4 regions of the Streptomyces sp. NBC_00727 genome follow, and region 2 is predicted to be linked to each of the others. Evidence: riboswitches for the same ligand, from Rfam matches in the RefSeq annotation. Region 2 holds a riboswitch; each other region holds the start of a gene.
The links. Region 2 has a riboswitch for cobalamin ahead of OG242_RS22175 (ribonucleoside-diphosphate reductase subunit alpha). Riboswitches for the same ligand answer to the same signal wherever they lie in the genome.
Positions count from the first base shown of each region.

Region 1: it holds a riboswitch for cobalamin, as region 2 does, so the genes downstream of both, cobN (cobaltochelatase subunit CobN) here and OG242_RS22175 (ribonucleoside-diphosphate reductase subunit alpha) in region 2, are expected to answer to the same signal.
Region 3: it holds a riboswitch for cobalamin, as region 2 does, so the genes downstream of both, OG242_RS05930 (cobalamin biosynthesis protein) here and OG242_RS22175 (ribonucleoside-diphosphate reductase subunit alpha) in region 2, are expected to answer to the same signal.
Region 4: it holds a riboswitch for cobalamin, as region 2 does, so the genes downstream of both, OG242_RS30195 (CbtB-domain containing protein) here and OG242_RS22175 (ribonucleoside-diphosphate reductase subunit alpha) in region 2, are expected to answer to the same signal.

Region 1 is NZ_CP108981.1:5,710,946-5,718,643, reverse strand. It holds gene cobN (cobaltochelatase subunit CobN) at 1-2,305, opposite strand, end outside; cobalamin riboswitch at 2,372-2,526, opposite strand; gene cobG (precorrin-3B synthase) at 2,565-3,959, shown strand; gene OG242_RS25935 (precorrin-8X methylmutase) at 4,019-4,645, shown strand; gene OG242_RS25930 (precorrin-2 C(20)-methyltransferase) at 4,642-6,150, shown strand; gene OG242_RS25925 (cobalt-precorrin-6A reductase) at 6,135-6,884, opposite strand; gene OG242_RS25920 (cobalt-precorrin-5B (C(1))-methyltransferase) at 6,896-7,698, shown strand, end outside.
Region 2 is NZ_CP108981.1:4,861,565-4,869,262, forward strand. It holds gene OG242_RS22170 (ribonucleotide-diphosphate reductase subunit beta) at 1-685, opposite strand, end outside; gene OG242_RS22175 (ribonucleoside-diphosphate reductase subunit alpha) at 685-3,096, opposite strand; cobalamin riboswitch at 3,238-3,369, opposite strand; gene mctP (monocarboxylate uptake permease MctP) at 3,427-5,043, opposite strand; gene OG242_RS22185 (DUF3311 domain-containing protein) at 5,040-5,294, opposite strand; gene OG242_RS22190 (GntR family transcriptional regulator) at 5,536-6,306, opposite strand; gene OG242_RS22195 (extracellular solute-binding protein) at 6,588-7,698, shown strand, end outside.
Region 3 is NZ_CP108981.1:1,337,794-1,345,491, forward strand. It holds gene OG242_RS05905 (hypothetical protein) at 140-1,447, opposite strand; gene OG242_RS05910 (alpha/beta hydrolase) at 1,633-2,760, opposite strand; gene OG242_RS05915 (class II aldolase/adducin family protein) at 2,854-3,510, opposite strand; gene OG242_RS05920 (anion permease) at 3,643-4,914, shown strand; gene OG242_RS05925 (hypothetical protein) at 4,948-5,181, shown strand; cobalamin riboswitch at 5,326-5,459, shown strand; gene OG242_RS05930 (cobalamin biosynthesis protein) at 5,582-6,580, shown strand; gene OG242_RS05935 (cobyric acid synthase) at 6,577-7,698, shown strand, end outside.
Region 4 is NZ_CP108981.1:6,685,489-6,693,186, forward strand. It holds gene OG242_RS30175 (WD40 repeat domain-containing protein) at 1-781, opposite strand, end outside; gene OG242_RS30180 (serine peptidase) at 778-1,629, opposite strand; gene OG242_RS30185 (hypothetical protein) at 1,626-3,674, opposite strand; gene OG242_RS30190 (histidine phosphatase family protein) at 3,775-4,368, opposite strand; adenosylcobalamin (AdoCbl) riboswitch at 4,493-4,586, shown strand; gene OG242_RS30195 (CbtB-domain containing protein) at 4,632-4,847, shown strand; gene OG242_RS30200 (CbtA family protein) at 4,876-5,655, shown strand; gene OG242_RS30205 (GNAT family N-acetyltransferase) at 5,720-6,214, opposite strand; gene OG242_RS30210 (tetratricopeptide repeat protein) at 6,306-6,653, opposite strand; gene OG242_RS30215 (pirin family protein) at 6,795-7,698, shown strand, end outside.

The DNA.
Region 1 (7,698 bases), 850 kb from region 2:
CGATTGGCTCAGGCGCCTGATGTGGCTGCTCGATCGCCGCAGGGGCTTGATTCGGCCGGTCGATCGCCGCAGGGGCTTGAGATACCGGCTTCCAGTTGGCGTCCTCCATTGCCTGGACCAGGGCGCGGGCCTGTTCCTCCACCGTGTCCGCGGCCGTGCGGGTGGCTGCCGACTCGTCCAGGCCCAGGGCTTCGCGGAGGCCCGGGAGGGAGGTCTTGCCGCCCCAGATCTGGCGGGCCCGGAGGATGGCCAGGACCAGGTTGACGCGGGCGGTTCCTGTGGGGGCGCCGCCCAGGACGTGGAGGCCGTCGCGGATCTGGACGTCCTTGATCTCGCAGAGCCAGCCGTCGAGATGCATGATGAAGTCGTCGAAGCCCTCGTCCTCGGGGCGTCCTTCGATCCCCAGGTCGTGGTCGAGCTTCGCGGCCTGGATCAGGGTCCAGATCTGGGCGCGGATCGCCGGCAGCTTGGCCGGGTCCATGGCGGCGATCTGGGCGTGCTCGTCGAGGAGTTGTTCGAGGCGGGCGATGTCCCCGTAGCTGTCGGCGCGGGCCATCGGCGGCACCAGGTGGTCCACGAGCGTGGCGTGCACCCGGCGCTTGGCCTGGGTGCCCTCCCCCGGGTCGTTGACGAGGAACGGGTAGACGAGCGGGAGGTCGCCGAGCGCCGCGTCCGGGCCGCAGGCGGCGGACAGGCCCGCGTTCTTGCCGGGCAGCCACTCCAGGTTGCCGTGCTTGCCGAGGTGGATCATCGCGTCGGCGCCGAAGCCGTTGTCGTCGGCGCGGGCGGCGATCCAGCGGTAGGCGGCCAGGTAGTGGTGCGACGGCGGCAGATCGGGATCGTGGTAGATCGCGATCGGGTTCTCGCCGAAGCCGCGCGGCGGCTGGATGAGGACGAGGAGGTTGCCGCGGCGCAGGGCGGCGAGGACGATGTCGCCCTCCGGGTTGCGCGAGCGGTCCACGAACATCTCGCCGGGCGGCGGGCCCCAGTGCTGCTCGACGGCCTCGCGGAGTTCGGCGGGCAGGGTGGCGTACCAGCGGCGGTAGTCGGCGGCGGGGATACGGACCGGGTTGCGGGCGAGCTGTTCCTCGGTGAGCCACTCCTGGTCGTGGCCGCCCGCCTCGATGAGGGCGTAGATCAGCTCGTCGCCGTCGCCGGACGCGAGGCCGGGGACCTCCTCGTCGCCGAAGTCGTAGCCCTCCTCGCGCAGCCGGCGCAGCAGCGCGACCGCGCTGGCGGGGGTGTCGAGTCCGACGGCGTTGCCGATACGGGAGTGCTTGGTCGGGTACGCGGACAGGACGAGCGCGAGGCGCTTCTCGGCGTTCGGGATGTGGCGCAGCCGGGCGTGGCGGACGGCGATGCCGGCGACGCGGGCGGCGCGTTCGTCGTCGGCGACGTAGGAGGGCAGGCCGTCCTCGTCGATCTCCTTGAAGGAGAACGGGACGGTGATCAGGCGGCCGTCGAACTCGGGGACGGCGATCTGGCTGGCGGCGTCCAGCGGGGAGACGCCCTCGTCGTTGTCCTGCCAGTCCGTGTGGGAGCTGGTGAGGCAGAGCGCCTGGAGGATCGGGACGTCGAGCGCGGTGAGCGCCCCCGCGTCCCAGGACTCGTCGTCGCCGCCGGCGGACGCCTCGGCGGGCCGGGTGCCGCCCGCCGCGAGGACCGTGGTGACGATCGCGTCGGCGGCGCGCAGGGTTGCGATGAGCTCGGGTTCGGGGGTACGCAGCGAGGCGACGTACAGCGGGAGGGCGCGGGCGCCCTGGGCCTCGACGGCCCGGCACAGCGTCTCGATGAACGCGGTGTTGCCGCTCATGTGGTGGGCGCGGTAGTAGAGCACGGCGACCGTGGGGGCGCCGTCCTCGGTCGCGCCGGGTGTGCGCTCCAGCGGGCCCCAGGAGGGTGCGGCGGCGGGCGGTTCGAAGCCGTGGCCGGTGAGCAGGACGGTGTCGGACAGGAAGCGGGCGAGCTGGTCCAGGTTGGCGGGGCCGCCGTGCGCGAGGTAGGCGTGGGCCTCGGCGGCGATCCCGATGGGGACGGTGGAGGCCGCCATCAGCTGCGCGTCGGGGGCCTGTTCGCCGGTGAGGACGACGACGGGGCGGCCGGTGGCCAGGACCTGGTCGAGGCCGTCCTGCCAGGCGCGCACACCGCCGAGGAGGCGTACGACGACGAGGTCGGTGCCGTCGAGCAGCACGGGCAGGTCCTGGAGCGGGAGCCGGGAGGGGTTCGCGTACCGGTAGCCGACCGGTCCGCCGGAGGCACGGGCGCTGAGCAGGTCGGTGTCGGACGTCGACAGGAGCAGGATCATGCGGCGTCTGGCCTTCCTCGGGGTGTCCACGCCCCGGGCGGTGTCGAGAGCTCCCCTGCCCGGACCTGCCGAACGTGCGGGGAAGGGAGTTCCTGACTCGCCCGGTCCTGGTGGGACCAAGCTCACAGTGGCGGGACCGCGCCGGAATCGCACCGGGCTTCCTCCCCTGTCGCCGTCTGTGGCGACGACGGACCCGGAGGTCCGTCACTGGGCATAGTAAGGGCCTGAGGGCGACGATGGGCCATACGGATCGGATGAGATGGTCGGTATGCTCGCCGCCATGCCTCCCCCAGCCCCCCGTTTCGCGCAGCCCGACGACGCCCGTTTCCGGGCTCGCGGCGACGCCTGCCCCGGTGCGCTGCGGCTCCACCGGGCGGACGACGGGGCGTTGGCGCGCGTCCGTGTGCCCGGTGGTGTGCTGACCTGGGACCAGGCGGACGGGCTGCGGGAGTTGGCCGGCGGGCTGGGCGATGGTGAGCTGTATCTCACTTCGCGCGGCAATGTGCAGCTGCGCGGTCTGGGTGCGGAGTGCGGCGCCGAACTGGCTTCCCGGATGAGCGGAATGGGACTTTTGCCCTCCGGGCGGCATGAGCGGGTCCGCAATGTGGTGGCCTCTCCGCTGTCCGGGCTCGACGGGCTCGGTGCGCGCGATGTCCGCCCGTGGCTGACCGCGCTGGACGCGCTGGTCTGCGCGAGCGAGGAGGCGGCCGGGCTTTCGGGGCGGTTCCTGTTCGCGCTCGACGACGGCCGCGGCGATGTGGACGCGCTGGGCGCGGATGTGACGCTGCGGGCGCGGGACGACGGGGACGCGGAGCTGCGGATCGGGGGGCTGGAGCCGGTCGCGCGGATTGCGGGGGACGAGGCGCCGCGAGCGGCGCTGCTCGCGGCGGTGGTGTTCCTGGAGGCTGCGGGCGGTTCCGGTGCGGATTCGGGGGCCGGTGCGGATTCCGGGGCCGGTGCGCGCGTCGCTTCCGGTGCGTGGCGGGTCGCCGACCTGCCCGGGGGTGCCGCGCCGTTGTTCGACGAGGTGGTACGGCGGTTGCGTGCCGTCGGGCTGTCCGTCGTCCTCGGGACCGTACCGGTGCCGGCCGCCGCCCCCCCGGTGCTCGGTGTGGTCACCGGCCCCGGCGACACGGACGCGCTGTCCGTCGGGCTGCCGCTCGGGCGCGCCGACGCGGTCCGGTGGCGGACGCTGACCGACCTCGCCCGGGACCACGGCGCCGGCGAGTTGCGGCTCACCCCGTGGCGCGGAGTCGTCGTGCCCGGCGTCCGGCGGGACCGGGCGCCCCGAGCGCTCGACGCGCTGGGGGCCGCCGGCCTGGTCACCGGGGACCGGTCGCCGTGGTCCGGGGTCGGCGCCTGCATCGGCCGGCCCGGATGCGCGAAGTCCCTGGCCGATGTGCGGGTTGACGCGGAAGCAGCGGCCCCGCCCGTCGCGCCGCCCGGGACCGCGCTGCCGGTCCACTGGTCCGGGTGCGAACGGCGGTGCGGCCACCCACGCGGTGAGTGGGTCGACGTCGTCGCCGGAACGGACGGCGGCTACCGGGTCTCCGTCGTACGGGACGGCGGCCGGACCGGGGAGCCGGAGCGCGTCGCCGGTGACCCCGCCGCGCTGGCCACCGCCGTGGCGGCGGCCCGCACCACCCGCACCTGACTTCCCCACCCCACACTTTTCCGCCCGACCCCCCGCCCGATGAAGAGAGCGACACCACTGTGCACGAGTACGAGAAGGACGGACCGGCCATCTATCGCCAGTCCTTCGCCACCATCCGGGCGGAGGCGGACCTCGCCGGCCTGCCCGCGGACGTGAGCCAGGTCGCGGTCCGGATGATCCACGCGTGCGGCATGGTCGACCTCGTACGCGACATCGGCTACACGCCCGACGCGGTCGCCCGCGCCCGCGCGGCGCTGCGGGCCGGCGCGCCGATCCTGTGCGACGTGGCCATGGTCGCCAGCGGCGTCACCCGCAAGCGGCTGCCCGCGGACAACGAGGTGGTGTGCACCCTGTCCGACCCGGCGGTGCCCGGGCTCGCGGCGGAGCTGGGCACGACCCGCTCGGCGGCGGCCCTGGAGCTGTGGCGGGACCGCCTCGACGGCGCGGTCGTGGCCGTCGGGAACGCGCCGACCGCCCTGTTCCGGCTGCTCGAAATGATCGAGGAGGGGGCCCCGCGCCCCGCGGCCGTCATCGGGGTGCCGGTCGGGTTCGTCGGCGCCGCCGAGTCCAAGGACGCCCTGGCCGCCCACCCGTCCGGGCTCGACCACCTGATCGTGCGCGGCCGGCGCGGCGGGAGCGCCATCGCCGCCGCCGCGCTCAACGCCATCGCCAGCGAGGAAGAGTGACCGTGAGCGAGCAGAAGACGGGACGGCTCTACGGGGTCGGGCTCGGCCCCGGGGATCCGGACCTGATGACCCTGCGCGCGGTGGAGGTCATCGCCGGGGCGGACGTCGTCGCGTACCACAGCGCCCGGCACGGCCGGTCGATCGCCCGGTCCATCGCGGCCAGGCACCTGCGCGCCGACCACATCGAGGAGGCCCTGGTCTACCCCGTCACGACGGAGACCACGGACCATCCGGGCGGATACCGGGGCGCGATGGAGGACTTCTACACCGAGGCGGCGGCCCGGCTCGCGGCGCACCTGGACGCGGGGCGCACGGTCGCCGTGCTCGCCGAGGGCGACCCGCTCTTCTACGGCTCGTACATGCACATGCACAAGCGGCTCGCCAACCGCTACCCCACCGAGGTCATCCCCGGGGTCACCTCGGTCAGCGCCGCCGCCGCCCGGCTCGGCACCCCGCTCGCGGAGGGCGAGGAGGTCCTGACGATCCTTCCCGGCACCCTGCCGGAGGAGGAGCTGACGGCCAGGCTGGCCGCGACGGACGCGGCCGTGGTGATGAAGCTCGGCCGCACCTTCCCCGCCGTGCGCCGCGCGTTCGAGGCGTCGGGCCGGCTGCCCGAGGCCCGCTATGTCGAGCGGGCCACGATGGCCGGGGAGCGGCTGGGCGAACTCGCGGACACGGACGCGGACTCGGTGCCGTACTTCGCGGTCGCCGTCCTGCCGAGCCGGATCGACGCCCGCCCCGAACGCGCCCCGGGCGACGGCGAGGTGACCGTCGTCGGCACGGGTCCGGCGGGGCCGCTGTGGCTGACACCCGAGACGCGCGGGGCGCTGGCCGCCGCCGACGACCTGGTCGGCTACACCACGTACCTGGACCGGGTGCCGGTCCGGCCGGGGCAGGTACGGCACGGCTCGGACAACAAGGTGGAGTCGGAACGGGCCGAGTTCGCGCTCGACCTGGCCCGGCGCGGGCGGCGGGTGGCCGTGGTGTCCGGCGGCGACCCGGGCGTCTTCGCCATGGCGACGGCCGTCCTCGAAGTGGCGTCGCAGGAGGAGTACGCGGGCGTGCCGGTGCGGGTGCTGCCCGGGGTGACGGCGGCCAACGCGGCGGCGGCCCGGGCGGGTGCGCCGCTGGGCCACGACTACGCGACCATCTCGCTCTCGGACCGGCTCAAGCCGTGGGAGGTCATCGCGGAGCGGCTGCGGGCCGCCGCGTCGGCGGACCTGGTGCTCGCGCTGTACAACCCCGGTTCGCGGAGCCGGACCTGGCAGGTCGGCAAGGCGCGCGATCTGCTCCTCGAACACCGCTCGCCGGACACGCCCGTGGTCCTCGGCCGGGACGTCGGCGGGCCGGCCGAGAGCGTACGGACCGTGCGGCTGGGCGACCTCGATCCGGCCGAGGTGGACATGCGCACGATCCTGATCGTCGGGTCGTCGCAGACCCGGTGGGAGCGGCGGGGCGAGGGTCAGCAGATCGTGTGGACGCCGCGCCGCTACCCGGAGAACTGATCCGTCAGCCAGGCCAGGGCCTCTTCCGGGCTGCCGGCCACCGCGCCTCCTTCGGGGACCGGTGGCCGGCGGACCACCACGACCGGGATGCGCGCCTCGCGGGCGGCGGTCAGCTTGGGGGCGGTCGCGGTGCCGCCGCTGTCCTTGGTGACGAGGACGTCGACGCGGTGGCGGCGGATCAGCTCGCGCTCCCCTTCGAGGGTGAAGGGGCCCCGGTCGAGGAGGGTCTCCATCCGCGCCGGGTACGGCGGTTCCGGGACGTCCACGGACCGCATCAGGAACCACAGGCCGTCCAGGTCCGCGAAGGCGGCGAGGCCCATCCGCCCGGTGGTGAGGAAGACGCGCCGTCCGAGTGCGGGCAGCGCGTCGGCCGCCTCGGACAGGGAGCCGACCGGGTGCCAGTCGTCGCCGTCACCGGGCACCCAGCCGGGCCGGCGCAGCATGAGCAGGGGAACATGGGCGGCGGCGGCCGCGACAGCCGCGTTGAAGGTGATCGTCCCGGCGAAAGGATGGGTGGCGTCGATGAGCGCGTGCACCCGGTGCGAGCGGAGCCAGTCCGCGAGCCCGTCGGCTCCGCCGAAGCCCCCGACGCGGACCTCCCCCGGCGGGAGCTTCGGCCGGGCCACCCGGCCGGCCAGGGAGCTGGTGACCCTGCTCCCGGCGGGCAGCTGGGCCACCAGCAGCTCGGCGAGCCGGCGGGCCTCCGTCGTCCCGCCCAGAATCAGTACGTGCACAGGGACCATCCATGAGTGAGGCGAAAGGCGGGCGCGGCGCCCAACTCAAGCACACCGGTCTGCGGCCCGGCTGGACGACCGGTGCCTGCGCCACCGCCGCCGCGACGGCCGCGTACACGGCGCTGCTGAGCGGCGACTTCCCCGACCCGGTCACGATCACGCTGCCCAGGGGCCAGACCCCGGCGTTCGCCCTGGCGGTGGAGGAGCTGGCCGACGGGCGGGCGACGGCGGGCGTGGTGAAGGACGCGGGCGACGACCCGGATGTGACGCACGGCGCCCTGGTGCGGGTGAGCGTGCGGGTGCTTCCGGCGGGCTCGGGCGTGGTGTTCCGGGCCGGGCCGGGCGTGGGTACGGTGACGCTGCCGGGGCTGCCGCTGGAGGTCGGCGAGCCGGCGGTCAACCCGGTGCCGCGCCAGATGATCCGGGACCACATCGCGGAGGTCGCGGCGGCGCACGGCGGGTCGGGGGACGTCGAGGTGACGATCGGCGTGGACCACGGCGAGGAGATCGCCCGCTCCACCTGGAACCCGCGCCTGGGCATCCTGGGCGGCCTGTCGATCCTCGGCACGACCGGGGTGGTGGTGCCCTACTCCTGCTCGGCGTGGATCGACTCCATCCGCCGGGGTGTGGACGTGGCGCTCGCGGCCGGGCTCACCCATGTGGCCGGCTGCACGGGCTCCACCTCGGAGAAGACGGTGGTGGCCGAGTACGGTCTGCCGGAGATCGCGCTGCTCGACATGGGCGACTTCGCTGGCGCGGTGCTCAAGTACGTACGCCGCCATCCGGTGGACCGGCTCACGGTCTGCGGCGGGTT
Region 2 (7,698 bases):
GGACCGTGTCCACGACCTCGAACGCGAAGTTCATGTGCATGGTCTCGTCGCGGAAGACCCAGTTGGTCCCCGTGGCGAGGCCGTGCAGCAGCCCGCGCGAGCGGAACCAGTACACGTACGCGAAGGCGCCGTAGAAGAACAGCCCCTCGATGCACGCCGCGAAGCAGATCAGGTTCAGCAGGAAGCGGCGGCGGTCGGACTTCGACTCCAGCCGGTCGATCTTCTCCACCGAGTCCATCCACCGGAAGCAGAACTGCGCCTTCTCGCGGATCGAGGGGATGTTCTCCACCGCCGCGAACGCCGCCGCGCGGTCGTCCGGGTCGGGCAGATAGGTGTCGAGCAGCGTCAGATAGAACTGGACGTGCACGGCCTCCTCGAACAGCTGCCGCGACAGGTACAGCCGCGCCTCCGGGGAGTTGATGTGCTTGTACAGCGTCAGCACCAGGTTGTTCGCGACGATCGAGTCGCCGGTCGCGAAGAACGCCACCAGCCGGCCGATCAGGTGCTGCTCGGCGGGCGTCATCTTCGCGAGGTCCGCCACGTCGGAGTGGAGGTCGACCTCCTCCACGTGCCAGGTGTTCTTGATCGCGTCCCGGTAGCGCTCGTAGAAGTCCGGGTAGCGCATGGGCCGCAGGGTCAGTTCGAAGCCCGGGTCCAGCAGGTTCTTCTCGTTGTGGGAGCTCATTACTGGCAGGCCTCGCAGGACTCGGGGTTTTCCAGGGAGCAGGCGACGGCGTCCGCGTCGGGACCCTGCGCCTGCTGTACGGGGATGGGGGCGGCGGCCGGCGCGCTGCCGGACGCGGCACGGGCGATCCGGGTCGCGGGGCGGGACCGCAGGTAGTACGTCGTCTTCAGGCCCTGCTTCCAGGCGTACGCGTACATCGAGGAGAGCTTCCCGATCGTCGGCGTCTCCAGGAACAGGTTCAGCGACTGGCTCTGGTCGAGGAACGGCGTACGGGCCGCCGCCATGTCGATCAGGCCGCGCTGCGGGATCTCCCACGCGGTGCGGTACAGCGCCCGCACGTCCGCCGGGATCCAGGCGAAGCCCTGCACCGAGCCGTTCGACTCGCGCAGCGCCTCACGCGTCCGCGCGTCCCACACGCCGAGCCGCTTCAGCTCGTCCACCAGATAGCCGTTGACCTGGAGGAACTCACCGCTCAGCGTCTCGCGCTTGAAGAGGTTGGAGACCTGGGGCTCGATGCACTCGTAGACGCCCGCGATCGAGGCGATCGTCGCGGTCGGGGCGATGGCCAGCAGCAGCGAGTTGCGCATCCCGGTCTTCGCGATCCGGGCCCGCAGCGCGTCCCAGCGCTCCGGCCAGGCCGGCTCGGTGTCGTAGTGGTCCGGGTGCAGCACCCCGCGCGCGGCCCGGGTCTCCGACCAGGCGGGCAGCGGACCCGACCGTTCCGCGAGGTCGCAGGAGGCCTCGTACGCGGCGAGCATGACGCGCTCGGCGATCTTCGTGGAGAGCGCCCGGGCCTCGGGGGAGTCGAAGGGCAGCCGCAGCTGGAAGAAGACGTCCTGGAGGCCCATGGCGCCCAGGCCCACCGGCCGCCAGCGGGCGTTGGACCGGCCGGCCTGCTCGGTCGGGTAGAAGTTGATGTCGACGACCCGGTCGAGGAAGGTCACCGCGGTCCGCACGGTGGCGTCCAGCCGCTCCCAGTCGATCGAGCCGCCGACGACGAACGCCCCGAGGTTGACCGAGCCGAGGTTGCAGACTGCCGTCTCGCCGTCGTCGGTGACCTCCAGGATCTCGGTGCACAGGTTCGAGGAGTGCACGACCCTGCCGGGCTCGGCGGTCTGGTTCGCGGTGCGGTTGGAGGCGTCCTTGAACGTCATCCAGCCCTGTCCGGTCTGCGCCAGGGTGCGCATCATCCGGCCGTACAGCTCGCGGGCCGGCATGGTCTTGCGGGCCAGGCCCTTCGCCTCGGCCGCCCGGTACGCGGCGTCGAAGTCGTCGCCCCACAGGTCGGTCAGCTCGGGCACGTCCGCCGGGGAGAACAGCGACCAGGCGGAGTCCGCGTCGACCCGGCGCATGAACTCGTCCGGGATCCAGTGCGCCAGGTTCAGGTTGTGCGTGCGCCGCTGGTCCTCGCCCGTGTTGTCGCGGAGCTCCAGGAACTCCTCGATGTCCGCGTGCCACGTCTCCAGGTAGACGGCGGCGGCACCCTTGCGCCGGCCGCCCTGGTTCACGGCGGCCACGGAGGCGTCCAGCGTCTTCAGGAACGGCACGATGCCGTTGGAGTGCCCGTTGGTGCCCCGGATCAGCGAACCCCGGGCGCGGACGCGGGAGTACGAGAGGCCGATGCCGCCCGCGTGCTTCGACAGGCGCGCCACCTGGTGGTAGCGGTCGTAGATCGAGTCCAGCTCGTCCAGCGGCGAGTCCAGCAGGTAGCAGGAGGACATCTGCGGGTGGCGGGTGCCGGAGTTGAAGAGCGTCGGCGAGGAGGGCAGGTAGTCCAGCCGGCTCATCAGCCCGTACAGCGCGGCGACCTCGTCCAGCGCGCGCTCGGAGTCGTCCTCGGCGAGCCCGGCGGCGACCCGGAGCATGAAGTGCTGGGGCGTCTCGATGACCTGGCGGGTGAGCGGGTGGCGCAGCAGGTAGCGGCTGTGCAGGGTGCGCAGCCCGAAGTACCCGAAGCGGTCGTCGGCCCCGTCCGCGAGCGACCGCTCCACCAGGGCGTCCAGCGCGGCCGCGTGCAGCGTCACGAACGCGGCGGTGCGGTCCGCGATCAGGCCCTCGCGGTGGCCCACGGCGACGGAGGCGGAGAACGAGGTGGCGCCCTGGCCGGCGGCCTCGTCCGCGATGGTCCGGGTGAGCAGGCGGGCGGCGAGCCGGGAGTAGGCGGGGTCCTCGGAGATGAGGCCCGCGGCGGCCTCGGTGGCCAGCGAGCGCAGCTCCGCCTCGTCCGAGCGGGCGTTGCGGCCGCGCAGGGCTGCGGCGGCGACCCGGCCCGGGTCGGTGTCGGGCAGGTCGGCGGTGAGGTCGGTCAGGGTCCGCAGCAGTGCGGTGCCGGGCCCGTCGCCCGCGGGTCCGGTGGTTTCGGACTCGGCCGTCTTCGGCGCTGAGGCCGGATCGGCTGGCGCGATGGTCACGTGGTGCTCTCCCTCGCTCGGCTCTGGGCCGGCGGGGGGAGAGGGGGCAGCCGGGCAGGAGCGGTCCCCGGCGGGGCGGCACTCCGTGCGGCGTCCACCGGCCCATCCACGAGGCCCGGACGTCTGGGCATCCGGTTCGGTCGAGCCGGATGCGCTGTCGGCAGGTCCTCGGACTCACGGGTGCGCGAAAGCACACCGAATACACCGTTGCGGGACAGTTCCGGATTCGCACCGGATTCCCCTGCGGCGACAGCGAGCATGAGCATACATGTGGGGGCCGCCCCATCGGGCAGCCCCCACATCTTGTGTCGCGTGCGTGAATGTGTGTGGTCAGTGGCCGCCCGGCGCCCCCGCCGTGGCCGGCGGCAGCTTCTCCTGGACGCCCGGGTCGCCCGCGTCCCCGGTGTAGTCGCCCGGGGAGGTCTCGTCGACCCCTGCGGGCGCCTTCACGGCGTTCAGGACGAAGGTCAGGACCACGGTGACCACGACGTTCAGCACGAAGGCCGTGAGGCCGATGTAGCCGATCTCGCCGAGGCCAGGGATCTCCTTGGAGGACCCGCCGAAGTGCTTCTGCGTCGGGCTCGCGACCCCGTACGCGGCGGCCGTTCCGTAGATCATGCCGACCGCCCAGCCGGCGAGCAGCGCCCAGCGGTGGAACCACCGGGTGAACAGGCCGCCGACCAGGGCCGGCATCGTCTGGAGGATCCAGATCCCGCCGAGCAGCTGGAAGTTGATCGCGACGGTCTTGTCCATGGTGAGGACGAAGGCGAGCGCGCCGACCTTTACCAGCAGCGAGACCAGCTTGGAGACCTTGGTCTCCTGCGCGGGGGTCGCGTCCGGCTTCAGGAAGTCCTTGTAGATGTTGCGCGTGAACAGGTTCGCCGCGGCGATCGACATGATCGCGGCCGGCACCAGCGCGCCGATGCCGATCGCGGCGAACGCCACACCCGCGAACCAGTCGGGGAACATGTTCTCGAACAGCTGCGGGATGGCGAGCTGGCCGTTGTCCACCTTGACGCCGGCGGCGATCGCCATGAAGCCGAGCAGCGCGAGCAGGCCCAGCATCAGCGAGTACAGCGGCAGGATCGTGGTGTTGCGGCGGATCACCTCACGGCTGCGGCTGGAGAGCGTCGCCGTGATCGAGTGCGGGTACATGAACAGCGCCAGTGCGGACCCGAGCGCCAGGGTCGCGTATCCCCACTGACCGGCCGCGGCGGGTGCGAGGCCGCCCGCGCCCGCCTTGGTGAACTTGTCCTGGGCGGAGGCGAAGATGTCGTCGAAGCCGCCGAGCTTGATCGGGATGTAGATGATCGCCACGGCGATGACCAGGTAGATCAGCCCGTCCTTGACGAACGCGATCAGCGCCGGCGCCCGCAGGCCCGAGGAGTACGTGTACGCGGCGAGCACCGCGAACGCGATGAGCAGCGGCAGGTCCTTGACGAACCAGTTGGTGTTCTCGCCGCCGCCGACGCCCATCACGTCCAGCACCGCCTGGATGCCGACGAGTTGGAGCGCGATGTACGGCATGGTGGCGAGGATGCCGGTGACCGCGACGGCCAGCGAGAGCCCCTTGGAGCCGAACCGCCCGCGGACGAAGTCCGAGGTGGTGACGTAGCCGTGCTTGTGCGAGACCGACCACAGGCGCGGCAGGAAGGTGAAGATCAGCGGGTACACCAGGATGGTGTAGGGCACCGCGAAGAATCCGGCCGCGCCCGCCGCGTAGATCGCCGCGGGGACGGCGACGAAGGTGTACGCGGTGTAGAGGTCGCCGCCGAGCAGGAACCAGGTGACCCAGGTGCCGAACGACCGTCCGCCCAGGCCCCATTCGTCGAGGCTGGCCTCGTTGTCGGCCTTGCGCCAGCGGGCGGCCAGGAAGCCCATGACCGTGACGGCCAGGAAGAAGAAGACGAAGACGCCGAGCGCGACGCCGTTCACGCCGTCGTTCATGCCGACGCACCCCCCTTGCGGGCGCGCTGGTCACGCTGCCACAGCTTGTACGCGACCATGGTGAGCACGGTGGAGATCAGCACCCAGAGCATCTGGTACCAGTAGAAGAACGGGATGCCGATGAAGGTCGGGTCGGTCTTCGCGTACGAACTCACCCAGAGCATCGCCACGAACGGCGCGACGAGGCACAGGGCGATGACCACCCGCATCGGTGTGACGGTGGGTGGCTTTCCTTCTGGTTCTTCCGGCATGGCGGCGACTCCGTCCCCTCGCTGATCACCTGTGATGCGCAGGAAATCTAGGCGAGGGATCCGGCCACCGTCACCCCCTGTCCGCATTGCGGTCCGGCAACGGTCGTCACCGGCCGGCCGGATGACCGGAATGACGGCAAACATCCGGTGGTTGGTCCAGGCCAACCCGGTTCCCGGGAACGCCGAACGGCCCCCGGGGGCGGGTCCGGGGGCCGTTCGGGGAGCACGTGTGTGCGGTGGGTCAGTCCAGCGGACGCTTCAGGCGTGCGACGAACTTGTAGCGGTCGCCGCGGTAGACCGAGCGCACCCACTCGACCGGTTCGCCCTGCTCGTCCAGCGAGTGCCGGGAGAGCATCAGCATCGGCAGTCCCACGTCGGTGCCGAGCAGCCCGGCCTCGCGCGGGGTGGCCAGGGAGGTCTCGATGGTCTCCTCGGCCTCCGCCAGCCGGACGTCGTACACCTCGGCGAGCGCGGTGTAGAGCGAGGTGTACTTGACCAGTGAACGGCGCAGCGCCGGGAAGCGCTTGGCCGAGAGGTGCGTGGTCTCGATGGCCATCGGCTCGCCGCTCGCCAGGCGCAGGCGCTCGATGCGCAGGACGCGTCCGCCGGCGCTGATGTCGAGCAGCTCGGCGAGGGTGTCGTCGGCGGTGACGTAGCCGATGTCCAGGAGCTGCGAGGTCGGTTCGAGCCCCTGGGCCCTCATGTCCTCGGTGTACGAGGTGAGTTGCAGGGCCTGCGAGACCTTCGGCTTGGCGACGAAGGTGCCCTTGCCCTGGATGCGTTCCAGCCGGCCCTCGACGACCAGTTCCTGGAGAGCCTGGCGCACGGTGGTGCGCGAGGTGTCGAACTCGGCGGCCAGGGTCCGTTCCGGGGGCACGGGGGTCCCCGGCGGCATGGTGTCCGTCATGTCGAGGAGATGTCGCTTCAGCCGGTAGTACTTCGGTACGCGCGCGGTGCGCGTACCGGCGCCCGCGCCCGTCTCGTTCTCCGAACTGCCCCCGTCGGCACCCATGGCCCGCCTTCCCGACTGCTGCGTTGCTGCCGTCACCGGCTCCTCCGTCTGTCGCGGCTCACATGGTGGCACGGTCCGGTCACGGCTCGTCGCCCTCCCTCAGGTGTCGGTCCTATAACGGACGCGAGTGCACTTCTTATACACCCTTGACACCCCTAAAGGTCTAGGCCAAGCTCCCGGTACTGGTCTAAACCATTAAAGACCAGGTCCCAGCCCCAGAGGTACTCGTCGACGTTTTCGCGCGGTGGGGGAGGGGTTGCAGCATCCCTGAGGAGGGTGGCGTGAAGCGCAAGCTCATCGCGGCGATCGGCGTCGCGGGCATGTTGGTTTCCATCGCGGCGTGTGGTTCGGACGACAAGACGTCCTCGAAGGACCCGAAGGACCGCAAGGAAGACCTGACTGTCTGGCTCATGGGCGAGGCCCAGTCGACCTGGCCCGAACTGGTCAAGGACGTCAACGCCCAGTTCAAGAAGAAGTACCCGAAGGTCAACGTCAAGATCCAGTACCAGGGCTGGGCTGACAAGGTCAAGAAGCTCGACACCTCCCTCGGTGGCGACAAGTTCCCGGACGTTGTCGAGCTCGGCAACACCGAGACCATGCAGTACATCCTCAACGGTGCGCTCGGCGAGATCGACACCTCGAAGTACGAGAACTCGGACACCTGGATCAAGGGCCTGAAGGACACCTGCTCCTACGAGGGCAAGATCTACTGCGTTCCTTACTACGCCTCCGCCCGCCTCGCGGTCTACAACAAGGACATGCTGAAGGCCGGCACCGGCAGCGACGCCCTCCCGCAGAACGAGGACGACTTCCTCAAGGCCATGGACAAGGTCCAGGCCAAGCTCGCGAAGAAGGACAAGCGCGCCTCGTCCCTGTACTACCCGGGTCGTTACTGGTACGCCGCCATGTCCTACGTCGCGGCCGAGGGCGGCCAGATCGCCAAGTACGACGAGGGCTCGAAGGAGTGGAAGGCCAGCCTCTCCACCCCCGAGGCGCAGAAGGGCATCCAGCACTTCATCGACCTGGTCAAGAAGTACAACAAGGCCGACCAGACGAAGGACGAGCAGGACCACGCCAACGTCATGGCCAACGAGAAGGCCGCGGTCATCTACGGCCAGGCCTGGGAGGCCGGCAGCGTCACCACGGGTGAGAACGGCAACCCGAAGCTCGAGGGCAAGATCGCCACGGCCGGCATGCCCGGCCCGAACGGCAAGGCGCTCCCGTCCTTCATCGGCGGCTCCGACCTCGCCACCATCTCCAAGTCCAAGGTCCAGGACCTCGGCGAGGAGTGGATCTCCCTCTTCACCAACGCGAAGTCCATGGACGTCCTCGCGTCGAAGAACATCCTCCCGAACAACGAGAAGCAGCTTGAGCCGCTGAAGGCCAAGCCCG
Region 3 (7,698 bases), 3.5 Mb from region 2:
ACGGAGGACTGCCATGGAGACCAGTCTACTGGCGGTGTCCAACGACTTTTCCGCGTGCTCCACGTCACCCCGGACCGGGGCGCTGCCCCGGACCCCGCTCCTCAAGCGCCGGAGGGGCTGGATCTCGCGGCGCCCCCGGTCACGAGCCGCCCGTGTGGACCTGGAACGCCGCCTTGCGGACCGCCTTGGCCAGGGCCGGGTCCGGGTGGGCCGCGGCGAGCGCGACCAGGACCTGGACCGTGCGGGGGTGGCCGACGGCCCGGACCTCGTCCAACAGCGCCGGGACCGTGCCCTGGACGGCCGAGTCGAGGTGGCGGACCAGGAGCCCCGTCTCGCCGTGGTCCGCGACGGCCGCCGCCGTGTCGACCCAGAGCCAGGTGGCCTCCTCACGGCTGAGGACCTCCTGGGCGTCCTCGGGGTCCTTCCCGTCGTACTCCGCGAGCCAGAGCAGCGCGTACGGGCGCAGCGGCGGGTCGGTGACGACGGCCCGGACCTCGGGCTCCGCGGGGGCGCCGACGACGCGCAGGGCCTCGAAGGCGAGGCCGCGCAGCAGGGCGTCCTCGCCCCGGGCGACGTCGAGCAGTTCGGCGACGGCGCTGCCGACGGGGCGGGCGGCCAGCCAGGCGCGGTATTCGGCGCGGGCGGGGCCGGGGGTGAGGCGGGCGCAGCCGAGGAGCATGTCGGCGGCGGCCTGCTCGATGTTGCCGGCCGGGCTCTGGGCGGCGACGCAGATCTGTTCCAGCTTGACCCAGACCGCCCAGTTGCCGAGGGGCGTCAGGGTGGCCTGGCCGGCGCCGAGGGTGAGCGCGCCGACGGCGGCCAGGCCCTCCAGGGCCCAGTCCAGCAGGAGCGCGACGAGCTCCGGGGCGTGGGCGGGCGCGGGTTCGACGGGGGCGGGCAGCGGCTCGGGGCCGTACGGCACCTCGCAGCGCTCCTCGTGGAGTTCCGCGACGCGCTGGCCGAGGAGGTCGAGCAGGGCGGGCACGGTGACGGGGCCCGCCGAGAGCTGGAGCAGCGAGAGGACCTGGGGCACGGCCTCGACGGCCTCGGCGACGGCGGTGGACTCGAAGCCCCGGGGCGCGGGGTGGGCGAGCGACCAGGCGTCGAAGAGGGCCACCCAGCCGCGGAGCACCGCGGAGTCGTCCCGGTCCCAGGCCCGCAGCCGCCACCCGGGCCGCGCGGTGTCGCCGTGCAGCTCGACCAGACCGGCGAGGCGGGCCCGGTCCCAGCCGGAGCGCACCTGCGCCGGGGAGAGCTCCAGCGCGGCGGCGGCGTGTTCGAGGGCCCGGGCGGCCAGGGGCGGGGTTCCGGGTGTCGCCCCGTCGGCCGCCCAGCGGGCGATCCGGACGGCGTCGGCGAGCACCTTCCTGGCCTGGCGGGCCAGTTCCGCCCGGGGCGGGGTGCCCTCCGGGGGTCGCGGCGCGGGCCTGGTGCGCCGGGTGGTCACTGCCTTGCGAGCGGTGGTGAGGGGTCGCGGGCGGACAAGTCGCAGCCTGGAGTCGCGCGGGGTACGGGACGTCACGGGGAGCAGTCTTGCCCCTGACGGCCCGAAAGCCCAAACGGAACCCCGGTCACCGGTGTTCGCGGGCTTCCGCACCGGTGGGGACCAATCGGCCGAACCGGCGCATCACCTCACATCAGGGGCGTGAGGAAGCGGCGCAGGGTCTCCTCGACGCGGGCCGGGTCGGCGTTCCACATCGCCGCATGCGGAGCCCGGTCCACGGTGTGCAGGGAGACCGTGTCGGGGCGGGTCGCGGCGAGCCGGCGGGAGTGCACCCAGGGCGCCAGGGTGTCGTCGGGGCCGTGGAAGATCAGCGTCGGGACGTGCAGGCTCGCCGGCAGCGAGGTCTCCAGGAGCCCCGTACCGTGCAGTCCGGTCTGGCCCTGGGCGGCGCGCACGGCCAGCGGCAGCAGCGCGGCGGGGACCCCGCGGGCGGCGGCCAGGCCGCGCAGGGTGTCGGTCCAGTCCAGCACCGGGGAGTCGAGGACGAGGCCGGAGATCCGGTCGCGGAACGCGGAGCCGACGCAGGCGTGCAGGGCCATGGAGGCACCGGTGGACCAGCCGTACAGGATGACCTGCTCGGCGCCGTTGCGGACGGCGAAGCGGAGGGCGGCGTCCAGGTCGCGCCACTCGGACTCGCCGAGGTGGCCGAGCCCGTCCGGGGAGCGGGGTGCGCCGGGGTCGCCGCGGTAGGCGAGGTCGAGCACGGGCAGCTGCTGGCCGTGCAGGAAGCCGAGGAGGTTCAGCGGGTGCTCACGGGTGGCGCCGATGCCGTGGACGGCGATGACCCAGGTGTGGCGGGGTGCCGGGACGAGCCAGGCGGGCAGGGTGCCGAGTTCGCCGGGGATCTCCACCTCGCGGAAGGCGAGGCCGAGCGCGCTGCCGGGGTCGCCGCTGAACACCTGGGGCGTCATGCGGACCTTGTCGCCGGGGGCCAGGATGCCGTGGTCGACGCGCTCAAGGCGGCGCACGACGGTGTCGGCGGCCTGGTGGGCCTTGTCGAGCACGGGGCCGACGACGGCGTGGAGGCCCTTGCCGGTGAGCCCGTAGGTGCCGGGGCGCAACGAGGTCAGGGACCGGGTCAGGGTGATCTGCCCGGCGGCCGTGGCGTGGACGGTGAGTTCGCGGTCGGCGGGGAGCGGGCGACCGGGCGGCGTCTTCAGCGCGACGTCGCCGGCGAACCGGCCGGCCGCGACGGCTGCCGCACCGGCGCCGATGAGTGTGGTGACGGCCGCTGCCGTCGCTGTAACCGGGCGCACGCCATCAGTGTCGTGGTTGGGGCGGCGCGATGCCAGTGGGCAGGGCCGTCCGGTGGCGTCCTGCCGGTCCGGCCCTGATCGGCAAGACGCCGCCTAAGCCTGCCCGTACCCCTTCAGGGCCTCCCCCACAGCGCCGAGCTGGTCCTCCGACAGCAGGGCCGGGGTGCGGCCGGGGACGGAGCTCGCGGTGAGCCAGACCCGGCAGAGCCATTCGAGCTGGGCGGTGCGGTCGTACGCCTCGTCGAGGGTGGCGCCGCAGGTGACGGTGCCGTGGTTGGCGAGGAGGCAGCCTGTGCGGTCGCGGAGGGCGGCGAGCATGTTCCCGGCCAGTTCGGGGGTGCCGTACCTGGCGTAGGGGGCGACCCGGACGGTGCCTCCGAGCATCGCGGCGGCGTAGTGGACCGGCGGGACCTCGGTGACGAGCGTGGAGACGGCGGTGGCGTGGACCGCGTGGGTGTGCACGACGGCCCTCGCCCCGGTGTTCCGGTAGATGGCCAGGTGAAGGGGGAGTTCGCTGGTGGGGGCCAGTGTTCCGAGGATCTGGTTGCCTTCCGGATCGACGCCGGTCAGGTCCTCGGGGCGGAGCCGTTCGTACGGCACTCCGCTGGGCGTGACGAGCACCGTGTCACCGATGCGCAGCGAGACGTTCCCGGAGGTTCCGACGACCAGTCCCTCGGCCGCCGTCCGGCGGGCCGTGGCGACGACCGCCTGCCATCCCCGGGCGATCGCCTCGTGCTGTCCGTCACTCATAGGAAGATCCTTTCCGGGCCCCGCCCGGCCACCGCCGCCGGGGTCACCGCAACGCCCTGCTCAGTTCATCTTCCGTTCACTCAAGTTGCCTACGTTCCACGTGCCAATGACGTCGAACGATTGCCTGGGTAAATGGAACACATCACGCTGCTGCTCGCGATAGTGATCGTGACAGCTCTAGTGTTCGATTTCACGAACGGTTTCCACGACACCGCCAACGCGATGGCCACGACCATCTCGACCGGCGCCCTCAAACCCAAGACGGCGGTCGCGATGTCCGCCGTTCTCAATCTGGTCGGCGCGTTCCTGTCCGTGGAGGTCGCCAAGACCATCTCCGGCGGGATCGTCAATGAGGACGGCCTCAGAACCGAGGTCATCTTCGCGGCGCTCGTCGGCGCCATCCTGTGGAATCTTCTGACCTGGCTGGTCGGGCTCCCGTCCAGCTCCTCCCACGCACTGTTCGGCGGCCTCATCGGCGCCGCGGTGATGTCCGCCGGCTGGTCGTCGGTCAACGGCGGCACCGTCGTCACCAAGGTGCTGCTGCCCGCCGTCGCCGCCCCGATCGTGGCCGGCGTGGCCGCGCTCCTGGCCACCCGGCTCACGTACCGGATCGGCGGGAAGACCCGGAACGACGCCCAGGAGAAGGCGACCGCCAAGGGTTACCGGGCGGGGCAGATCGCCTCGGCCGGGCTCGTCTCGCTCGCCCACGGCACCAACGACGCGCAGAAGACGATGGGCATCATCACGCTCGCCCTGGTCACCGGCGGCGTCCTCTCCCCCGGCTCCAACCCGCCGGTCTGGGTCATCGTCAGCGCCGGTCTCGCCATCGCGCTCGGCACCTACCTGGGCGGCTGGCGCATCATCCGCACCATGGGCAGCGGCCTGACCGAGCTGAAGCCCCCGCAGGGCTTCGCCGCCCAGACCAGCGCGGCCACCGTCATCCTGGCCTCCTCGCACCTCGGCTTCTCCCTCTCCACCACGCAGTCCTGCTCCGGGGCCGTGATGGGCGCGGGCCTCGGCCGCAAGGGCGGGGTGGTCCGCTGGTCCACCGCCACGCGGATGTTCGTCGCCTGGGGCCTGACCCTGCCGGCCGCCGGTCTGGTCGGGGCGGGTGCGGAGTTCCTGACCAAGCAGGGCACCTGGGGCGTCGTGGTCGTCGCGGCACTGCTGATCGCCGGCTCGGGGGCGATCTGGGTGCTCTCGCGCCGCAAGCCCGTCGGTCACGGCGATGTCACCCCCGGCTCCGGGGACGCGGCCCCGGCCGAGCCCGCGGGTGTCGTCACCCAGGCCATCGCGGCCGTGAGCCCGCCGCCCACCGTGGCCCAGGCGCACGACCTCTCCGCCACCATCCCGGCGCCCGCCGGACCCGTCGCCGCCGATCCGGCCCGACCCGCCACGGTCTGAGAGACCCCGGTACTCCGGTAAAGGACACCCCGTATGAACATCGACTGGGCAGCTCTGGGCACCGTCTTCGGCGTCTCCCTCGTCACCACCGTCGCCCTGGTGGGCCTCTTCACCCTCGGCATCGTCGGCCTCTCCAAGCAGCCGGAACCGGCCGCGCAGGGCGGTCCGGCGGGCGGTTCGGTCCTGCTGGCCCGCGCCGGGGCGTACGTCTGCTTCGGGCTGTGCGCGGCGGCGGTCGCGTACGGCATCTATCTGATCGTCGCCTGACGCACCACCTCACCACCGGGCCGGACGCACCTCGTGCGCGTCCGGCCCGATGTGCGTCCGCCCACACCGCACCGTCGCAGGTCACGGCGAGTTGACGGGCGTTCGCGGGGCGTGGTGGACTGCCGGAGCCATTACGGCGACAGCAGAGGAAGCCGGTGCGAATCCGGCGCGGTCCCGCCACTGTCACCGGGGAGCGGTCCTCCACCACCGCACGTCACGGCCCGCGCGAGCGGGCTGGAAGACCGGGGGAATCCGCCGATCCGGAAGCCAGGAGACTCTCGTCGCCGTCACGTCGAACCAGGGCGCGGACCCTGAGTGAGGACATATCGCCATGCCCGGCTGCCGTGCGACCTACTCCCCACCGCTCCTGTCGGCGGACACCGGTACGGCCGGCTGAACCGTGCGTGCCGATCGCATCTACGCGTACGGTGCCGCCGCCGGTCTGATCGGCGATCTGCTGCTCGGTGACCCCCGCAGGGGGCACCCGGTCGCCGCCTTCGGGCGGGCCGCGGCGTGCGTCGAACACCGGCTCTGGCGCGACCACCGCGGCTGGGGCGCCCTGCACACCCTGGTCTGCGCGGGAGGCGCCGCCGGGAGCACCGCGCTGGCCGCCCGCGCCCTGCGCCGCCGCCCCGCCGCGTCCGTCGCCCTGACCGCCGCCGCCACCTGGTCCGTCGTCGGCGGTACGTCGCTGGGGCGCGAGGCCCGCGCCATCGGCGGGGCGCTCACCGCGGGGGACATCGAGCTGGCCCGGGAGCGGCTGCCGCACCTGTGCGGGCGCGACCCGCAGGCGCTGGACGGGCCCGGGATCGCACGCGCCGTCGTCGAGTCCGTCGCCGAGAACACCTCGGACGCCGTGGTCGGCGCCCTCGTCTGGGGCGCCCTCGCCGGTGTCCCCGGGCTCGTCGGCTTCCGCGCCGCCAACACGCTCGACGCGATGGTCGGCCACAAGTCGCCCCGCTACCGGCGGTACGGCTGGGCCTCGGCCCGGCTCGACGACCTCGCGGGCTGGCCGGGCGCCCGCCTCACCGCCCTGCTCGCCGTGACCGCCGGCGGCCGGCCCCGGGAGGCGGTACAGGCCTGGCGGGCGGACGCCGCGAAGCACCCGAGCCCCAACGCGGGCCCGGTGGAGGCCGCGTTCGCCGGGGCGCTCGGCGTACGGCTGGGCGGGACCCTCGCCTACGGCGGCCGTGTCGAACACCGGCCCGTGCTCAACGGGGAGGCCGGGCGTGCGGTGGAGACCGGGGACATCGAGCGTGCCGTGCGCCTGTCGCGCCGGGTGGGTGTGCTCGCCCTCGGCGTCACCGTGGCGGCCCGGCTGGGCGCGGGAGCGGTGGCGCGCCGGCTCGCGGGAGCGGGGCGCGGCCGGGGTCACCTTTCTGGACGGAGAGCGATATGAGCGGCGGACTGCTGGTCGCCGGGACCACCTCGGACGCGGGCAAGAGCGTCGTCACCGCGGGCATCTGCCGCTGGCTGGTACGCCGGGGGGTGAAGGTCGCACCGTTCAAGGCGCAGAACATGTCGCTGAACTCCTTCGTCACCCGCGAGGGCGCCGAGATCGGCCGCGCCCAGGCGATGCAGGCCCAGGCAGCCCGTGTCGAGCCGACCGCCCTGATGAACCCGGTGCTGCTCAAGCCCGGCGGCGACCGCTCCAGCCAGGTCGTCCTGATGGGGCGGCCGGTCGGCGAGATGAGCGCTCGCGGCTACCACGGCGGGCGGCAGGAACAGCTGCTGTCCACCGTCACGGGCTGCCTGGAGCAGCTGCGGAGCACGTACGACGCGGTGATCTGCGAGGGCGCGGGCTCGCCCGCAGAGATCAACCTGCGGCGCACGGACATCGTGAACATGGGCATCGCCCGCGCGGCGCGCTTCCCGGTCGTGGTCGTCGGGGACATCGACCGGGGCGGGGTCTTCGCCTCGTTCTTCGGCACGACGGCGCTGCTCGCGCCCGAGGACCAGGAGCTGATCGCGGGGTACCTGGTCAACAAGTTCCGGGGCGACGTCTCGCTGCTGGAGCCGGGCCTCGACATGCTGCGCGACCTGACGGGCCGCCCCACCTACGGGGTGCTGCCGTTCGCGCACGGGCTCGGCATCGACGAGGAGGACGGCCTCAGGGTGTCGCTGCGCGGCACCGTACGGGAGTCGACGGTCGCCCCGCCGCACGGCGAGGACGTCCTGCGCGTCGCCGTGTGCGCGATCCCGCTGATGTCCAACTTCACCGACGTGGACGCGCTCGCCGCCGAACCGGGCGTCGTCGTCCGCTTCGTGGACCGGCCCGAGGAGCTGGCCGACGCGGACCTCGTCATCGTGCCCGGCACCCGGGGCACCGTGAAGGCGCTCGGCTGGCTGCGCGAACGCGGGCTCGCCGACGCGCTGCGACGGCGCGCCGCCGAGGGCCGGCCGGTGCTCGGCATCTGCGGCGGCTACCAGATCCTGGGCGAGCACATCGAGGACGAGGTCGAGTCGCGCGCCGGGCAGGTCGACGCGCTCGGTCTGCTGCCCGTGCGCGTGCGCTTC
Region 4 (7,698 bases), 1.8 Mb from region 2:
GCGTCGCCAGTCCGGTCACCGGGCCGTCGTGCGCCTCGACGGCCCAAGCGGCGCGGCCGGTCCGCGCGTCCCACACACGCAGCCACCCGCAGGCGTCCGCGGTGACGATGAGGGCACCACTGCCACGGGCGTGCGAGGCCAGCGAGGTGACACCCCCGCCATGGCCCTTCCAGGCATGGCGCAGGGCGCCGGTGCCGGCATGGAAGAGGCGGACCGTCTCGTCCGCACCCGCTGTGACGGCGAAGGCCTCGCCGTCGACCTCCGCGACGGCGAGATGGTGGAGGGGCCGGCTGTGTCCGGTGAACGAGGCCCGCAGCGCCGGCGAGATATTGGCAGCGGTGGACCACGCACACTGCCAGGTCGGGCTCTGCTCGCCCGGCGGGGCGTAGAGGGCGCGGCTGATGCCGGGCTGCTGATGGCGCACGGCGTCCACTGCCAGGATGTGGCGTCGCTGTGCGGCCCGTGCCGTGGCGTGGTGCGGCAACGACGTGCGATAGACAGTGAGAGAAGTGTGGTCCTGCCGTCCGGCCGGTGACGAGGCGAGGATGCCCCGCGCGTCACCGTGGACGAGGAACTCCCAGTCGTCGAGGAGCAGGCCCAGGCGACCGGCCTCGGCGGCGTGTTCGGCCCCGTGCCGCAGGAGGTACGGCGACGCCCTGTCCCAGCGGAGGACGTCTCCGTCCGCCACCTCGGCGGTCAGCAGGTCGAAGACACGCTGCGCCACTCGTTCGCGAGGGGCGGCGCTCCCGTCGTCGTCGACGTCGTCGGGCGGAACGTTCACGCCTGTTGTGCCCCTTCGGCCCACGGAGCGGCCAGCAGCTCGGCCACCTCCGGTGTCTTCAGGTACTCCTCCACATGGTGGAAGCGATACGTCCGGTGAACGGAGCAGTGCCGGTCGGTCTCCACTCCGTCGAACACGGCGGAGATGCCACGGACCGGCAGCGCGACGAGGTCGCCGGGGTCCGCGAGGTTGGCCCAGCGCCGCAGCGCCTGCGGTCTTTGGCCCCGGCCGCGTTCGGGGCTCGGCGTCAGCCGGTGGAAGACCGCCTTCGGCAGAGCCAGCGGCGAGCCCAGCGTGATCAGGAGCGGCACGTCCAGGTCTCCGCAGTCGTGGAGGGCCTCGTAGGCGACGACGCTGCCCAGCGAGTGCGCGATCACCACATCGGGCCGATGCGTGGTGAGCTCCGCACGCACTCGCTCCTGGACGGCGCGTCGGGCCGGGCCGGGCTCCAGGTAGCGGTGGACTTCCTTGGCGAATCGGACCACGAACCATTCCATGAGACCGGGGGAGCACGCCTTGGAGGCGACGATGTCCTGGAGCTGGGAGCGCAGCAGGTAGGTGAGCCAGCCCTGGGCGACACCTGCCGGGGCCGCGGGCGATTCCAGGAGCGCGAACATGTCCGCCAGGATCGCCTCCTCGGAACCCGAGAGCTCTTCCAGACGGCCGTCCTCGCCCTGGTGGCCGCTGTCCTGGAGCAGGTCCGCGTAGTAGGCGACACGTACATCGGCGTCCGGCGTGCCGCCGGCGGCCAGGTGTTTCCCCCAGAGGGCCGACATATGGCCGGCGACGGCCGCGGGGTCCTCGTTCACGCGGAGGTTTCCGATGCCGTGGATGCCCAGGATTCTCATGTGGCCTCGCTGTCGAGTGGGTACGGGTGGTCCTGGAGGTAGTCGGCGAGGCCCTGGTGGAAGAGGCGGTACAGGACCGAGCCATCGGTTTCGACGCCCGTGCGCAGGTAGAAGGACCCGGCGTCGAGCAGCCCGCGGACGTGCTGCAGGAATTTCTGGCCGGTCGCCCCCCGGAGGCCGCTGCCCGGTGCCGCCGCCGGTTCGGGCGCGAACTCGGGCGCGACGGCCGCTACCGCCTCGGTCGGGAATCCGTCGCCCTTGGCGAATGCGACCGCGGCCAGCACCGCACGGAGGTCCGCGCTGTCGGGTCGGTTGTCGATGTCGAGTTCGAGGACGCCCGGCAGACTCCTGGGCACCGTGCGGCCGCGCGCGACCGCGGCATCCACGCTGCCTGGCGCCGGCTCGCCGGCCAGGACGTGGCCGAAGATGCGCGCCACGAGGAACGGCCCCCACTCATGCATGCGGTCCTCCTCCTCGGTGAGTGCCGCGGCCACCGTCTCGGCCAGTGCCGTGCGAACGGGCCGCTGCTCGGGAGCGCTGTAGTGCGGCAGGGAGGAGAGCCTGCGCAGTACGTGGTTTCGTAGGTCACTGCGGATCTCCTCGACCGGGACGTCGTCCAGGTCCAGCAGACCGCCGTCCCGATCGGCCAGGGTAAGCAAGGGGCCGGATCTCCATCGGCGAGTGCCGACCAGCAGCCGCACCAATGACCGTCCGTCCGCACGCACCGCCCCGGCCAGCGGAATCAGCAGTGACTTCATGAGGTCGTCGGGATTCTCCGCCTCGTCCAGGGCGTCGAATACGAGGGCGGGTACGGCGGGGAGTGCGCTGATTTCGGAGATCAGGTCGGCCACGGTCCACTGTCGCTCCGGCTTGATCGGCAGCCTCCACTGAAGTGCGATCGAGGTCAGGATCGAGTCGATGTCGCGGCCGCGGGAGTGGATCGCGGCCAGGAGCGGGTTGGGGGAGCACACTCCTTCCGGATTCTGCGCGCTCAGGTAGGCGCGGATGTCGGGGGCGGCGTCGATGACGGTCAGGTGTCCCGAACAGACGAGAGCGCCCAGAAGGGCCGACTTGCCGGAACCGGGCGCGCCCGTGACCACGCGGAGTCCGCCGACTCGGTCGTCGTCCAGCCAAGCCGCCAGCCACTCCAGCTGGGACTGGCGGCCCACGAAATGATCGCCCACTCGGCTCATGAAGTGCTCGGCGTCCAGGTCCGCCACGAAGGCCCGGACCGGAGGCATGACGTCGTTCAGCCTTTCCATCCGGACGTCGGGGCGCCAGCGCGGGTTCGGGAAGAAGGGGAGCTCGGGCAGCTCCTGCGAGACGTCCACACGCGTGGTGTGGATGACCTGCCTGCTGCCGAGTGCGTCCAGACTCCTCTGAATGGCTCGGGTGATCCGGTCCCAACGCACGAAGCGGATCGAGGGCGACGTGTCGAGACCGTGGTCGGCGATCTGTTCGAGGACATCCGCCACGGCCTCGCTGAAGCGGCCGTCGTAGGCGGGGAGATCGGGGCTCGTCGCCGCGATCACCCATGCGTTCAGCTCGCCGTCGGGGACCCGGGTCAGTTCGGACAGGCGGGCGGCGCGACCGGCACGGCACAGGTCGACGACGAACAGAGTGGGTCCCGGCTGCTGGTGGGCGGTTCTCACCCACTGGCTCACATCGGTGCCGGTGCCGAGCGTCCCGCACGTGGGAACCATGTGGATGTGTTCCTGACCGGCCGCCGCCGGCGAGCGGTGGAGATCTGCCGCCGTAGCGCCGTGCGACATGGTATGCACGATCCTCGTGGTGCCGGACGTGACGGCGTCGTCGCTGTGGAGTGTCACGGCCCTTCTGTCCGGTTCGGCGACCGACAGCACGTCGTACCCGACGCGCTTGTAAGCGAGGTCCAGTCGGGACATCAGATCCGGGACGAAGCCGAGCCGAGGCCAGTCGGTGCGACCCGCTTCCGGCTCGGCATACGGGTCCGTCGTGGTGGGGAACTGCTCGACGCCCATGAGCAGCACCTGCTCCGTGCCCGATTCCCCTGTCCCCACGTGCACGCCGTCCCTCCCCAGTGCGGTCCACCCGGACGCTACAAGAAGCCGCACGACAAGGGTATGTGGCGGTCGGCACCCCTTCGCACGGTCCCAGGGGAACCCCTCAAGCCGGCCGGCCGACAGGTCGCGCTGCGAGCGGCCGGCCGACGCGCAGGTTCCACCGCCCAGACCGGCCGCCCAGCTCCGTCAGCGTGAGCGGGGCGACGTCCAGCCGCCACAACGCCTGGGGCGGGAGAGCCAGTGCGTGGACGACGGCCGCGCGGACCAGGGACGGCTCGGCGACGGCCAGCACCCGTCCGCCGCCGTCACCGTGCAGCGAGTCGAGCCACGCCCCCGCCCTCGCGCACAGATCGAGCAACGACTCGCCACCGTGCGGAGCGGCCGCGGGGTCGGCCAGCCACGCCGCGACCCCCTCCGGCTCCCGCGCACTCACCTCGTCGAGCCGGGCACCCGACCAGCGTCCCAACTCCCAGTCACGCAGCGCGGGTTCACCCGCCGAGCGGACTCCCAGCGCATCCGCTGTCCGTGCACAGCGCTCGGACGGCCCGTGCACGGCCAGGTCCGCGGCAGGCACGTACGGCGCTGCTGTCCCGGCTGCCTTCAGCCCCGACTCGTCGAGCGGGGCGTCCCCGGCGAACCGGGCCTCCCGCAGCGCCGCGTTCATCGCCGGTGAGATCAACATCACCCGTACCGTCATACCCGCCCTCAACTCCCGGAACATGGACCTCACGGCCAAGCAGACCATGGCATCCGGGCGCCACGGGCCACTTGTAGGGGCCATGGCGGTGCGCGGTGTCCAGGGGGTATGGTCGCCGCGACATGACGAGGGTGTGACGGAAGTCCGGTGAGAATCCGGCACGGTCGCGCCACTGTGTACCCGCACGCGTGCGGGAAGTCAGACCCGGCACCTTCGTCTCAGGCACCACGATCGGGACGCGTGTTCCCACAGGAGGTTCTGCCATGGCGCAGACTGCTGCCCCCGCCACCGGCGCATCCGCCATCACCCCCATCTCCCTGAAGGCCATCGCTCCTTGGGCGGTGTTCTTCGGCATCCTCATGCTGGTCCTGCTCTACTTCGTCGGCGCCGAGCAGGGCGCCACCGCCCTCATCTCGGGCGAGGGCGTCCACGAGTGGGTGCACGACGGCCGTCACCTCCTCGGTTTCCCCTGCCACTGATCCATCGGCTGAGTCAGGGGAATCCCTCATGAACTCCATATCTGTCAGAGCCCTGTTGGTACGCGGCATGCTGGCCGGCCTCGTCGCGGGCACGCTCGCCCTGGTCGTCGCCTACTTCCTCGGCGAGTCCCGCGTGGACGCGGCCATCGCGCTCGAGGAGGCGGCCCACAGCGCCCACGGCCACGACCACGGCGCCGGCGAGGAACTCGTCAGCCGCGGCATGCAGTCCACCGCCGGCCTGGCCACCGGTGTGCTCGTGTTCGGCGTCGCGGTCGGCGGCATCGCCGCGCTCGTCTTCTGCTACGCGCTGGGCCGGATGGGCCGGTTCGGCCCACGCGCCACGGCCGCGCTGATCGCCGGCGCCGCGCTGCTGAGCGTGTACGTCGTGCCGTTCCTGAAGTACCCGGCCAACCCGCCGGCCGTCGGCAACCCCGACACGATCGGCAGACGCACCGCGCTGTTCTTCCTGATGGTCGCCCTCAGCGTGCTGCTCGCCGTCGCCGCCGTCATCGTCGGCAAGCGGCTGGCGCCCCGCCTGGGCAACTGGAACGCGACGGTCGCGGCGGCGGCCGGTTACGCACTGCCGATCGGCCTCGCCTACGTGTTCCTGCCCTCGTTCAACGAGGTCGGCAAGGACTTCCCGGCGACGCTGCTGTGGCAGTTCCGTCTGGCCACGCTCGCCGTGCAGGTCACGCTCTGGACCACGTTCGGCCTGGTCTTCGGCCGCCTCACCGAACGCCTGCTGGTGCCGAGGTCCGACGCGCGCGCCGGCGGCCGGACGAACCGGACGGCCGCAGCCGTGGGATGACGGCCGCCGCACACGCTGCAACGGGTGGAGCCCGCCGGGTGGTCACCGGCGGGCTCCACCCGTTCTACGCAGCCCACTCGACGAGGAAGTACTTCAGCGACGCGTCCTCGCTCACGAGGCGCATCCCGGCCGCCGTCATGACGCGCTGGGAGGGGGCGTTGCCGGTGTCGGCGTCCCCGCGCACCCGGGCGACGCCCTGCTCCCGGGCGAACCGGAGCAGCGCCCGGAGCGCCTCGGAGGCGTACCCCTTCCCGCGCACCGACTCCACGAGCCCGTAACCGATGGTCACGCTGCCCCGTTCGTCCGGCGCCCCGTGGAAGCCGATGCCACCGATGACGACGCCGTCGGCGCGGAGCCGTATCTCGTACGGGCCGAAGGGGCTCGGATCGCCGGTGTCCGCGCACGTGGTAAGGAAACGCCCGGCGGCGCCCTGCTCGCCGGGGGAGGGATATCCGGGGGCCCACCGTGCACCGTCCTCGGGCGCACCGGCCACGACGTGTCGGGCGTCCGCGGGGGTCATGGGGTGCAGCAGGAGGCGGGGTGTTTCGAGGTCGGTCATGGTGTTGTGGGTATCACGGGGTGGTTCGTGGGGGCATCTGAATAGAGGGCCCGGCCGCGGCTATGCGTGCCGTGGCCAGGTCCCCGCGTGGCTACGCCGGTCCGAAGTCCCCGGACAGCGCGGCGGCCAGCCGCAACTGTGTGTCCGCCTCGGCCTGCCGGGCCTGCCGCTCCAGCGTGCGGCCCAGCATCAGCCGTGCGTAATGCTCCACGGGGTCGCGCTCCAGCACCGCCCGCAGCTCCGTCTCGGCGCGCCCGAGGCTCGCCGAGTGGTAGTAGGCGCGCGCCAGCAGCAGCCGGGGTGCGACCTGCTCCGGGGCCTCCTCGACGAGGCCGCGCAGTATGCGGGCCGCCGTCGTGTACTCCTTCGCGTCGAAGAAGAACCCCGCGCGCTCCCAGCGCTCGGCGGGGGTGCCGAACTCGAAGTAGCCGTCGCTCATGTCATCTCCTCGGTCGAGCGGTCGCCGGGGCGTTCCCACAGGCATCCGATCCCCACAACACGTGCAGGTTGTTTAACATTCCACTAATTATCCGGCGTGGGCATCACCCGCCCCCACCCGCGGCGGAATAGGTTGAGCGCCATGAGCAATCTCGATCGCCAGGCCGTCCCCACCGTCTGCGGGGGCCGGGGCTTCGTCGTCGCGGAACCCGTACGTGAACTGCTCGCCCCGCGCAAGGTGCGGCTCGGCGAGTCCACGGAGGTCCGCAGGCTGCTGCCCAACCTGGGCCGCCGGATGGTCGGCGCCTGGGCCTTCGTCGACCACTACGGCCCCGACGACATCGCCGACGAGCCCGGCATGCAGGTGCCGCCCCACCCCCACATGGGTCTGCAGACGGTCAGCTGGCTGCACGAGGGCGAGGTGCTGCACCGCGACAGCATCGGCAGCCTCCAGACCGTCCGCCCGCGCGAACTGGGCCTGATGACCTCGGGCCGCGCGATCAGCCACTCCGAGGAGAGCCCGAAGCAGCACGCGGCCCTGCTCCACGGCGCCCAGCTCTGGGTGGCGCTGCCCGAGGCGCACCGGTTCACCGAGCCGCACTTCCAGCACCACAGCGACCTGCCCACGGTCACCGCGCCCGGCCTCACGGCCACCGTGATCCTCGGCGAACTCGACGGCGCGACCTCGCCCGGCACCGCGTACACACCGATCGTCGGCGCCGACCTCTCCCTGACCCGGGGCGCCGAGGCACGGCTGCCGCTGGACCCCGACTTCGAGTACGCCGTGCTCTCGATGTCCGGCGAGGCCGAGGTCGACGGCGTCCCGGTGCTGCCCGGCTCCATGCTCTACCTCGGCTGCGGCCGCACGGAGCTGCCGCTGCGCGCGGAGTCGGACGCCGGCCTGATGCTCCTGGGCGGCGAGCCGTTCGAGGAGGAGCTGGTGATGTGGTGGAACTTCGTGGGCCGCAGCCAGGAGGAGATCGAGCGGGCCCGCGAGGACTGGATGGGCGGTGACCGTTTCGGCACCGTACACGGCTACGACGGCC